Regions from separate parts of the Vibrio mytili genome, predicted to be linked through region 2. Evidence: predicted binding sites of a transcription regulator. Region 2 holds the regulator's gene; the other holds the start of a gene.
What was found. Region 2 encodes CRP, which controls carbon source genes, mostly activating them, when cyclic AMP is high. Its sites were predicted from a motif close to TGTGANNNNNNTCACA; they were not measured.
Positions count from the first base shown of each region.

Region 1: a site for CRP is predicted at 1,526-1,541, ahead of udp (uridine phosphorylase). Genes of this name have one in related genera too.

Region 1 is NZ_CP110481.1:972,001-976,669, forward strand. Features, by position in the region: gene ONE56_RS04590 (zinc/cadmium/mercury/lead-transporting ATPase) at 1-1,351, shown strand, start outside; gene udp (uridine phosphorylase) at 1,634-2,392, shown strand; gene ONE56_RS04600 (DUF1887 family protein) at 2,466-3,638, opposite strand; gene ONE56_RS04605 (methyl-accepting chemotaxis protein) at 3,791-4,669, opposite strand, start outside.
Region 2 is NZ_CP110481.1:2,651,508-2,656,176, reverse strand. Features, by position in the region: gene astD (succinylglutamate-semialdehyde dehydrogenase) at 1-880, shown strand, start outside; gene ONE56_RS12225 (DUF1338 domain-containing protein) at 981-1,772, shown strand; gene crp (cAMP-activated global transcriptional regulator CRP) at 1,901-2,533, opposite strand; gene ONE56_RS12215 (phosphoribulokinase) at 2,769-3,638, opposite strand; gene ONE56_RS12210 (YheU family protein) at 3,743-3,955, opposite strand; gene ONE56_RS12205 (hydrolase) at 4,053-4,669, opposite strand, start outside.

The DNA of each region.
Region 1 (4,669 bases), 1.3 Mb from region 2:
GTCGATTCCCGTTGAATATGATAATGGCGCAAAAGTGATGGCGGGCTCGGTGGTTGTCGACAAAGTGGTTAACTTACGAGTGACCTCACGTCAGGGTGAGAATGCTATCGACCGTATTCTGCATTTAATTGAGGAAGCGGAGTCACACAAAGCACCTGTGGAACGCTTTTTAGATAAGTTTAGCCGCTGGTATACACCGTTAATGATGCTGGTCGCAGTAATTGTGGTGGTTGCGCCTCCGTTACTTTTCGCACAGCCATGGGAAACCTGGGTATATCGCGGTTTGGCGTTGTTATTGATTGCGTGTCCGTGTGCTTTAGTGATTTCGACACCTGCGGCAATTACATCAGGCTTAGCGGCCGCAGCGAAGAGGGGCGCGCTCATCAAAGGTGGCGCTGCACTTGAGTTACTTGGGCGAGTAGACTCCATCGCGTTTGACAAAACTGGCACCCTGACCAAGGGAAAACCACAAGTAACGGATATACATCATTTTGATTGCGATAGAGAAGCGTTGCTCAGTGTGGCTGCATCGGTAGAAATAGGATCACATCATCCTCTTGCGGCCGCGTTGGTTCAAAAGGCGCAGGAAGAAGGAATAGCCATACCAGAGGCTAGCGACAAAACCGCGCATGCGGGGTCGGGGGTGAGTGGATACGTTAACGGACAATTGATCCAAATAACGGCCCCTTCTAAAGTACCGTTTAGGCTCGCCGCCGACGTTGCTCAAATGATTGAAGCGCTCGAAACCGAAGGGAAAACAGTCGTGGTCGTTCGCTCTGATGAACGTGTGATAGGACTCTTTGCCTTGCAAGATACGGTAAGAGAAGAAGCACGCCAAGCGGTACAACGCCTTAAAACACTAGGTGTTAACGCAATAATGCTAACCGGGGATAACCCTCGAAGTGCAGAAGCGATAGCAAAAGAAATCGGTTTGAATTTTGAATCCAATCTATTACCTGCTGATAAAGTGCGGTATGTAGAAAAATTATCTAAACGTCACACCGTTGCTATGGTAGGGGATGGGATCAATGATGCCCCTGCAATGAAAGCGTCGAGTATTGGCATTGCAATGGGAGGCGGTACCGATGTCGCGCTAGAAACTGCTGATGCAGCCTTGGCCCATAATCGCTTGGTTGAGATCCCAGCTATGATTGAGTTATCACGAGCGACGCTAAAAAACATTCGTCAAAACGTCACGTTGGCGTTGGGGTTGAAGGGGATATTTTTAGTCACCAGTTTGTTCGGTATTACCGGACTTTGGGTCGCCGTGTTGGCGGATAGCGGCGCGACTGCATTGGTCACCTTGAACGCGCTAAGGTTGCTGAGGTTTAAAGCCAATCACGTCGACTAACATCACGTGGTAATAGCATGTTGTTGGTAGCAATGCTTACTACGTCTGAGAAAACTTGCTCTATATTTAGTGGGTAAATAAGTGCTTGGTTAGACATAAAGTCATCTCCCATGCCTTATTAATGAGATCTGTGTATGTTTTTTGTGAAAATCATCATATGTTTCATATTTGAAATGTGACAAAAATCACTATATATCCGCAGAAGGTTCGCTAAAGTGCTGGCGTACCCTAACAACTGATTAATGAGCTTATCGTCAAATAAGCCACAACAAGGAGCGACTTATGTCTCAAGCTGTATTCCACTTAGGTATTACTGAAGAAGATTTAAATGGTGCTACCCTAGCTATCATTCCTGGTGATCCTGCTCGCGTACAAAAAATTGCTGAGCAAATGGAGAACCCAGTATTCCTAGCCAGCCAACGAGAATACACTTTATACCGTGCGGAACTAGACGGTAAGCCAGTTGTGGTTTGTTCTACTGGTATTGGTGGCCCCTCTACCTCTATTGCTGTTGAGGAGTTAGCTCAGCTTGGCGTTCGTACCTTCCTTCGTGTGGGTACAACTGGTGCAATTCAACCACATGTGAACGTCGGTGACATGATCGTAACGACTGGCTCTGTGCGTTTGGATGGTGCCAGCCTACATTTTGCTCCGATGGAGTTTCCTGCTGTTGCAGATTTTGACGTTGCAACTGCGATGCGCTCAGCGGTAGAAGAATCTGGTGCGGTTGTTCATATGGGCGTGACAGCGTCAAGTGACACTTTTTATCCAGGTCAAGAACGATACGATACCTTCACTGGTCGTGTGGTTAAGCGCTTCCAAGGCTCAATGAAAGAATGGCAAGATATGGGCGTGCTTAACTTCGAAATGGAATCTGCAACACTGTTAACCATGTGTGCGAGTTCTGGTCTGAAAGCGGGCTGTGTTGCGGGTGTTATTATCAACCGTACCCAAAAAGAAATCCCAGATCATGCGACGTTAAAAGAAACCGAAGCGCGTTCAATCAAAGTGGTTGTGGAAGCGGCTCGTAAAATGCTTTAAGACTTGTCATCTTAACTGATCGAATAAGCGATGAAATGACAAAAGCCAGAGTACACTCTGGCTTTTTTACTATTTAATCTAGGTCTTCATCAGACTTATAACCACCAGCGGCTTTAAACCAAGCGGTGAGGTGGGTCTTCAGGTCTTTCAATTCATCAGGACCAATTAAGGCTAAGCCTAGGTCTTCGGCTCGAGTAATGTCGTTGTGACGAAGAGGTCTGAAGCTGACTAACATCGCTCGTGCCTGTAGGCCTCCGAGAAGATCTCGAAGTGATTCCAGCTTGTATAGCGTATCATCACCATCATCTCGCATACCTTTTGTTTTGCATTCAATAATGTGTAGCTTATTGTTCACAACGGTTGCAACATCGAGCTCGTTGCGGACTTCGCTTTCCCCTCGTGTTCGGTACACCTGAACGTTCAAAGAGCGGTCTTGGATTGTCGGCATGGTATCTTGAATTTGTTTCACGGTACTGTTTACCAGTGTTTCCAACCATTCACCATTAGAGAAACGGCGAGCGTCTTCATTGGCGAAGGTTAAGATCCCATTTTCATAGGTGGCGATTTTTGCGTCAACAAGATCGGTCAGCAACATATTGAGCTCGCGGTAGCCTTGTTGCTTTTCCGACAGTTCTACGTCTAGCTTTTGCTCTTTGCGGCAAGTGGTTGCAAGATAATTTAAGGTTGCGAGTCCAGGACCAAGCTCAAGAGCATTGGAGGCCCAACGCTCACCCAGCGCATAAAGGGTTTGATCTAATTGGGGAGAAATATCGACAGTTTGGAATTCGGCTCGCGCACCGAAAATAGTGAGGTAGTCAGAAATCGTAATATGGTCTTCGACTTCCGTCTCTTCTTTTCCGTCCGGATACAGCCAACAAAGTTTATCGCTGTTTGGTTCCACGACAAAAATCGGCCAACGGTACGAGCGGAACACTTCATATACCGATAGAAGTCGATGGCGTAGGCCACAACTGGCGTTAAGTTTGACATCTTCTCCTCGATCAAACAGATCTTTTGCTAATGTTTGAATGGATTGTTTAATCAAAGAGGTGTTGACTTCAGACGGTATCTCAAAAAACTCAGAGGTAATCTCTCTTTGTTTCAACACACTACTCAGTCGTTCAAATATGCTTTCTTGGCTTTTTTCACCAATAAAAACGATATGCTTACTTACCGTGCGATTATCCAATAGAGGAGTGACCAATCTCACCGGGTCTTGGTCGATAATGCCAACATGAACAGCCATATTTTTTCCTTTTTATGTGACCGCTCTAAAAGATAAATGCAAAAGGTGAGCCGGTCATACATAAGCATATGTAGACACAAAGAACAAAAAACAAGGGCGACTTGATAAAAAGTCGCCCTTGTTTCATTAGTTAGTATAAATCATGGTGTTGGCTATAGCTTAAATCGGTGTACCAGCGCGTTTTGTTGGTGAGCCAACTGAGTGAGTGATTCACTGGTGTGAGCAATACTCGACATGGCTTGATAACTTTCGTCGGCGATATTGTTAATGTCTTCGATGCTACGTGCAATATCCGCTGACGTTTCACTTTGCTCTGCGGCAGCCTGCGAAATGTGCGTGCTCATCTGTGTTATCTCGATGATCAGTGCTTGAATTTCTTCCATTGAACTGTTGGCCTTCGAAGCTTGTTCGACCGACATCTCCATATCGCTCATACAGCTCTGGATGACTTGGTTCGCGGCTTGAGAGCTAGATTGAAGGTTGCTGATCATCGACTCAATTTCTGTCGTTGATTGTGTGGTTCTCGATGCCAAAACACGTACTTCATCTGCGACCACAGCGAAACCGCGTCCTTGCTCTCCCGCACGAGCGGCTTCGATGGCTGCGTTGAGTGCCAATAAATTCGTTTGTTCAGCGATGTTGCGAATGACATCGAGAATGGAACCAATTTGCCCGCTCATTTTTTGCAATTCAGAGACCGCCGATACGGACTCGTTGAGACGCAACTCAAGCTGGTTGATGGTCGAGATATTGGTGCTCATGACATTTCTGCCTTGTTCCGATGCTGATTCAACCCGTTGAACCATTTCCAAAGAACCTTGAGCACTTTGTGCGACTTCTTGAACCGAGTGAGACATCTCTGTCATTGCGGTCGCAACATTGGCTGTTTGTTCTCTTTGCGAATTTAATTTGAGCTGTGCATCCGATGAGGTGTGCTCATTACTCGCTGCCGTTGAAGACAAGTCGTCTGACGCGTCATTTAACTTGACAAGAATTTCGTGCAAGCTATCTGCCAATGAGTTGATATGGCC
Region 2 (4,669 bases):
CAACCTAGTGCAAGGGGCCAAAGAGACTGGTATCGCACTTGCTGATGCAAAAGGCATCGACGGCGTATTATTCACAGGTAGTGCCAATACGGGCCATATCCTACATCGTCAGTTTGCGGGTCAACCGGATAAAATGCTTGCCCTCGAAATGGGGGGCAATAACCCGATGGTCATTTCAGAAAAGTACGGTGACTTAGACGCGACGGTGTATACCATCATCCAGTCTGCTTTTATTAGTGCAGGACAACGATGTACCTGTGCTCGCCGCTTATATGTACCAAAGGGGGAGAAAGGGGATGCGTTGATTGCCAAGTTAGTCACTACAACCCAATCGATTCGTGTCGATCAGCCCTTTGCTGAGCCTGCCCCGTTTATGGGACCGCAGATTTCTCTTGCAGCAGCGAAATTTATCCTCGACGCACAAGCCAATCTACAATCGTTAGGTGGGGAAAGCTTGGTCGAAGCGAAGGCTGCTCAAGCCGCGTTTGTGACTCCGGGCATCATTGATGTGACGAATATCGCTGAACTTCCCGATGAAGAGTACTTTGGTCCTTTACTTCAGGTGGTGCGCTACGAAGGACTCGAAAAAGCGGTGGCGTTGGCCAATGATACCCGCTTTGGTTTATCTGCTGGCCTTGTTTCTACTGATGACCAAGAATGGGAATACTTCGTTGATCATATCCGCGCTGGTATCGTCAACCGTAACCGCCAATTGACGGGCGCCAGCGGTGACGCACCATTTGGTGGTCCGGGAGCGTCAGGTAACCTTCGTCCAAGTGCTTACTATGCAGCGGATTATTGTGCCTACCCAATGGCCTCGATGGAAGGCCAAGAAACGGTATTGCCAGCGGCATTGAGTCCTGGTGTTAGCCTATCGTGACAAGACTGGACTGCTCGACCATTATTCTGGACGGCCCTAGGGCTGTGGACGAGCAGTCATCTTATCGTTGAACCCATGCATTTCGTAACAAGGAGCGGTTATGACGCCCGATGTATTATTCAAATCATTATGGCAAGACTATATTCAGCGCCTTTGTCCTTCAGCAGCTAAAGTCCATCAGCTGCTTCAGGAAGATGAGCCATTAATTAATGATCATATTGCACTGCGTACTTTTAATGTTGCCCCTCTTGGTATTGAAACGCTCGCAAAGCCGTTTTTAGCGGTAGGGTATAAAGCGTGTGGTGACTACGTATTTGAAAGCAAAAAACTGATCGCTAAGCACTACGAGCATCCGGATCCGAAGCTGCCAAAAGTTTTTATCAGTGAACTCAAAGTCGAAGAGTGTTCTGCAGCACTGCAAACCATCGTGGCGAAGATAGTGGCACAAGTGAATCAGAGTCAGCTTGCGGGGCACGAGTTTTTATATGCTGGACGTTTGTGGGAGCTCAGTTTTGCTGATTTTCAGACTTTAGCTAAGGAGAGCGAATACGCCTCTTGGTTGGCTGCTCACGGTTATGGCGCCAATCATTTCACGGTGAGTGTCAACCAGTTAAGTCAGTTTGATGAGGTGAAACAAGTGAATGATCATCTTCGTCAGGCGGGTTTTGTGATTAACGAGTCTGGCGGAGAGGTGAAAGGGTCACCTGAGGTTCTGCTTGAGCAATCGTCAACGATGGCGGACAGAGTCACCGTGATGTTCACCGAAGGAACAGAGAACATCCCTGGCGGATTTTATGAGTTTGCTAAGCGGTATCCAATGGAAAACGGTGACCTCTACCCTGGATTTGTGGCGGCATCAGCGGATAAAATCTTTGAAAGTACGAACCGTTAATTTTACCGTCTGCATTGCCTATACCACATCTGGGTAGTCACTCTGTATCTGTGTCGTAAATACAACAAAAGCCACCAATGTTGCCATTGGTGGCTTTTTCTATTGATTGCCGGTCGGTTAATGCAGGATTAACGAGTACCGTAAACCACGATGGTTTTGCCGTGAGCAGAAATCAGGTTCTGCTCTTCTAGCATCTTCAAGATACGACCTACTGTCTCACGAGAACAGCCAACGATCTGACCGATTTCTTGACGAGTGATCTTGATTTGCATGCCGTCAGGGTGAGTCATTGCATCTGGTTGTTTCGCAAGGTTCAGAAGCGTCTGAGCGATACGACCAGTTACGTCTAGGAACGCTAGGTCACCCACTTTTTGGCTAGTAACTTGAAGGCGGCGAGCCATCTGCGCAGAAAGGCGCATTAGGATGTCCGGGTTAACTTGGATCAGCTGACGGAATTTCTTGAAAGAAATTTCAGCAACTTCACAAGGAGATTTAGCGCGAACCCAAGCTGTACGCTCTTGGTCTTCCTCGAATAGACCAAGTTCACCAATAAAGTCTCCTTGGTTGAGGTAAGAAAGGATCATCTCCTTACCTTCTTCGTCTTTGATAAGAACCGCGACAGAGCCTTTGACGATGTAGTACAACGTTTCCGCTTTTTCACCTGCGTGAATCAGCGTGCTCTTTGATGGGTACTTATGAATATGACAATGTGAAAGAAACCACTCTAATGTTGGGTCGGTTTGAGGTTTACCTAGAACCATAATATCTCACTTCCTCTGCAGGGTACGCTTGCGCTATCCATATTTTAGTTTCACTTAGATTCACTAGAATAAGAACACTTATTGTATGGTGCAAGCTCTCTTGTGTCTCGGTAAGAAATAGTATCCTTTTTCTAAAACGATTTCTTGATTTTAATCGTGCCATGATTGAGAATTTGTACGCAAAATTGTGCACATGATCACGGTATGAAAAGTAAACACCTAAGCAGCAAGGTTTTTAGCCAATTTTTCCCGTTTCGATAAGCTGTTGTAGGATTGGTCGCACAATCAACTCCATGGCAAAACTCATTTTCCCCCCTGGCACCACAATGGTGTTATGACGCGACATAAACGAACCATCGATCATCGCCAATAGGTAAGGAAAGTCGACTTTCTTGATACCGCGCAGTCGAATGACGACAAAACTTTCATCCAGACTTGGAATGCCTTTCGCATTCAGCGGGTTTGACGTATCCACGGTTGGCACGCGCTGAAAGTTAATGTGCGTGCGGGAAAACTGTGGCGTGATGTAGTTCAGGTAGTCGTCCATGGAGCGAACAATCGAATCCATGACGGCTTCACGAGAGTGTCCTCGGTCTCGCGTATCACGAACGAATTTTTGAATCCATTCTAAGTTAACGATCGGCACCATCCCAATCAGAAAATCCACATGCTGCGAGACATTGACATCCCCATCAACGACGCCGCCATGTAACCCTTCATAAAAGAGTACATCGCTGTTTTCTGGGAGATCTTGCCAGGGAGTAAACGTACCCGGCATCTGATTATACGGCACTGCCTCGTCAAAAGTGTGCAGATAGCGACGTATGCTGCCTGTGCCATCTTCTCCATACTGACGAAAAAAATCTTGTAAGCCGGGAAAGTCGTTCGCTTGTGGACCAAAGTAGCTAATGTGTCGACCTTGTTCGCGAGCCTTACGAATCTCAATGTCCATCTCAGGGCGAGTAAACCGATGGAAACTGTCACCTTCTACCCAAGCGGGTTTAACGTTCATCATATTGAACATCTTACGGAAGGCTTCAGATGTAGTGGTCGTGCCGGCACCGGAAGAACCGGTGACCGCAATGATTGGGTGTTTCGCTGACATGACAAACCTTGTCGAAATTTACGTACCTGTCTGTTCAACAATGGGCTGCTGAACGGTTGATGACCCACTATAGCACGTCATAAACGCATGTCATTGAGTAGGTGTTAGAACTTTGCGCTTAGTTGAATATCTACGGTTTCGTGTAGCTCAGAGAAGACAATGACGGCTTCCCCTTTCTCCAACTGAGTTTTTACCTGATCGACTTTGTCTTGCAAAGAGACTTCGGTTGACCCGTAATCGGTACCTTCACGCAAAACAAATTCACGAATTAAGTTTTCCAGAGTTTCTGGTGAGATGTCTTGCCAGGGAATAATCATAAATACCTCTAAATTTTATGATAAGCCGTTGGTAGCCGAGTTGTTTAGCTACACCAATGGCTTGAATGGGGGAGGGCTGGTTGAATGTGGATCACATTTACTGTGTATGGCGAGGCGATACCTTAGACAGGTATTCGGCGGCAATACATTCGTAATATGCAGGCAGCGCTTCTTCCAACCAAAATGTGGGTTTTAAAGTACTCCCAGAGAGAAAACCGACATGACCACCATGTTCGTAAAGTCGATAGTCGATGTTATCGGGTAGCACGAATTTAGGAATAACGTCATCGGTCATAAAGGGATCGTCTTTCGCATGAATGATAAGGGTCGGTAAGGTAATTTGCTTTAACTTGGATAGCCCAGAGCATTGTTCATAGTAGTCTTGTGCGTCTTTAAAACCATGCAGTGGTGCCGTGATCAAATCGTCGAATTCATATAACCGGGTCACGCGTTTGATCGAGTTATACGACAAGGCCAGTTCACCATGCAATAAATCATGTTTTTGCAATGCATTACGTTTGAGCGAAGATAATAAGTAACGTCTATAGACTTTTGAGAACCCCTGTTCGATTCGGCTAGCACAAGCGGCTAAATCAAGCGGTGCAGACACAATCGTTGCGGCTGTGAGTATGGGATCCTCGCGGTATTGAGCTAAGTAGTTGGCTAGCATGTTACCGCCAAGGGAAATCCCTACCGCGACTTTGGGGTTATCCG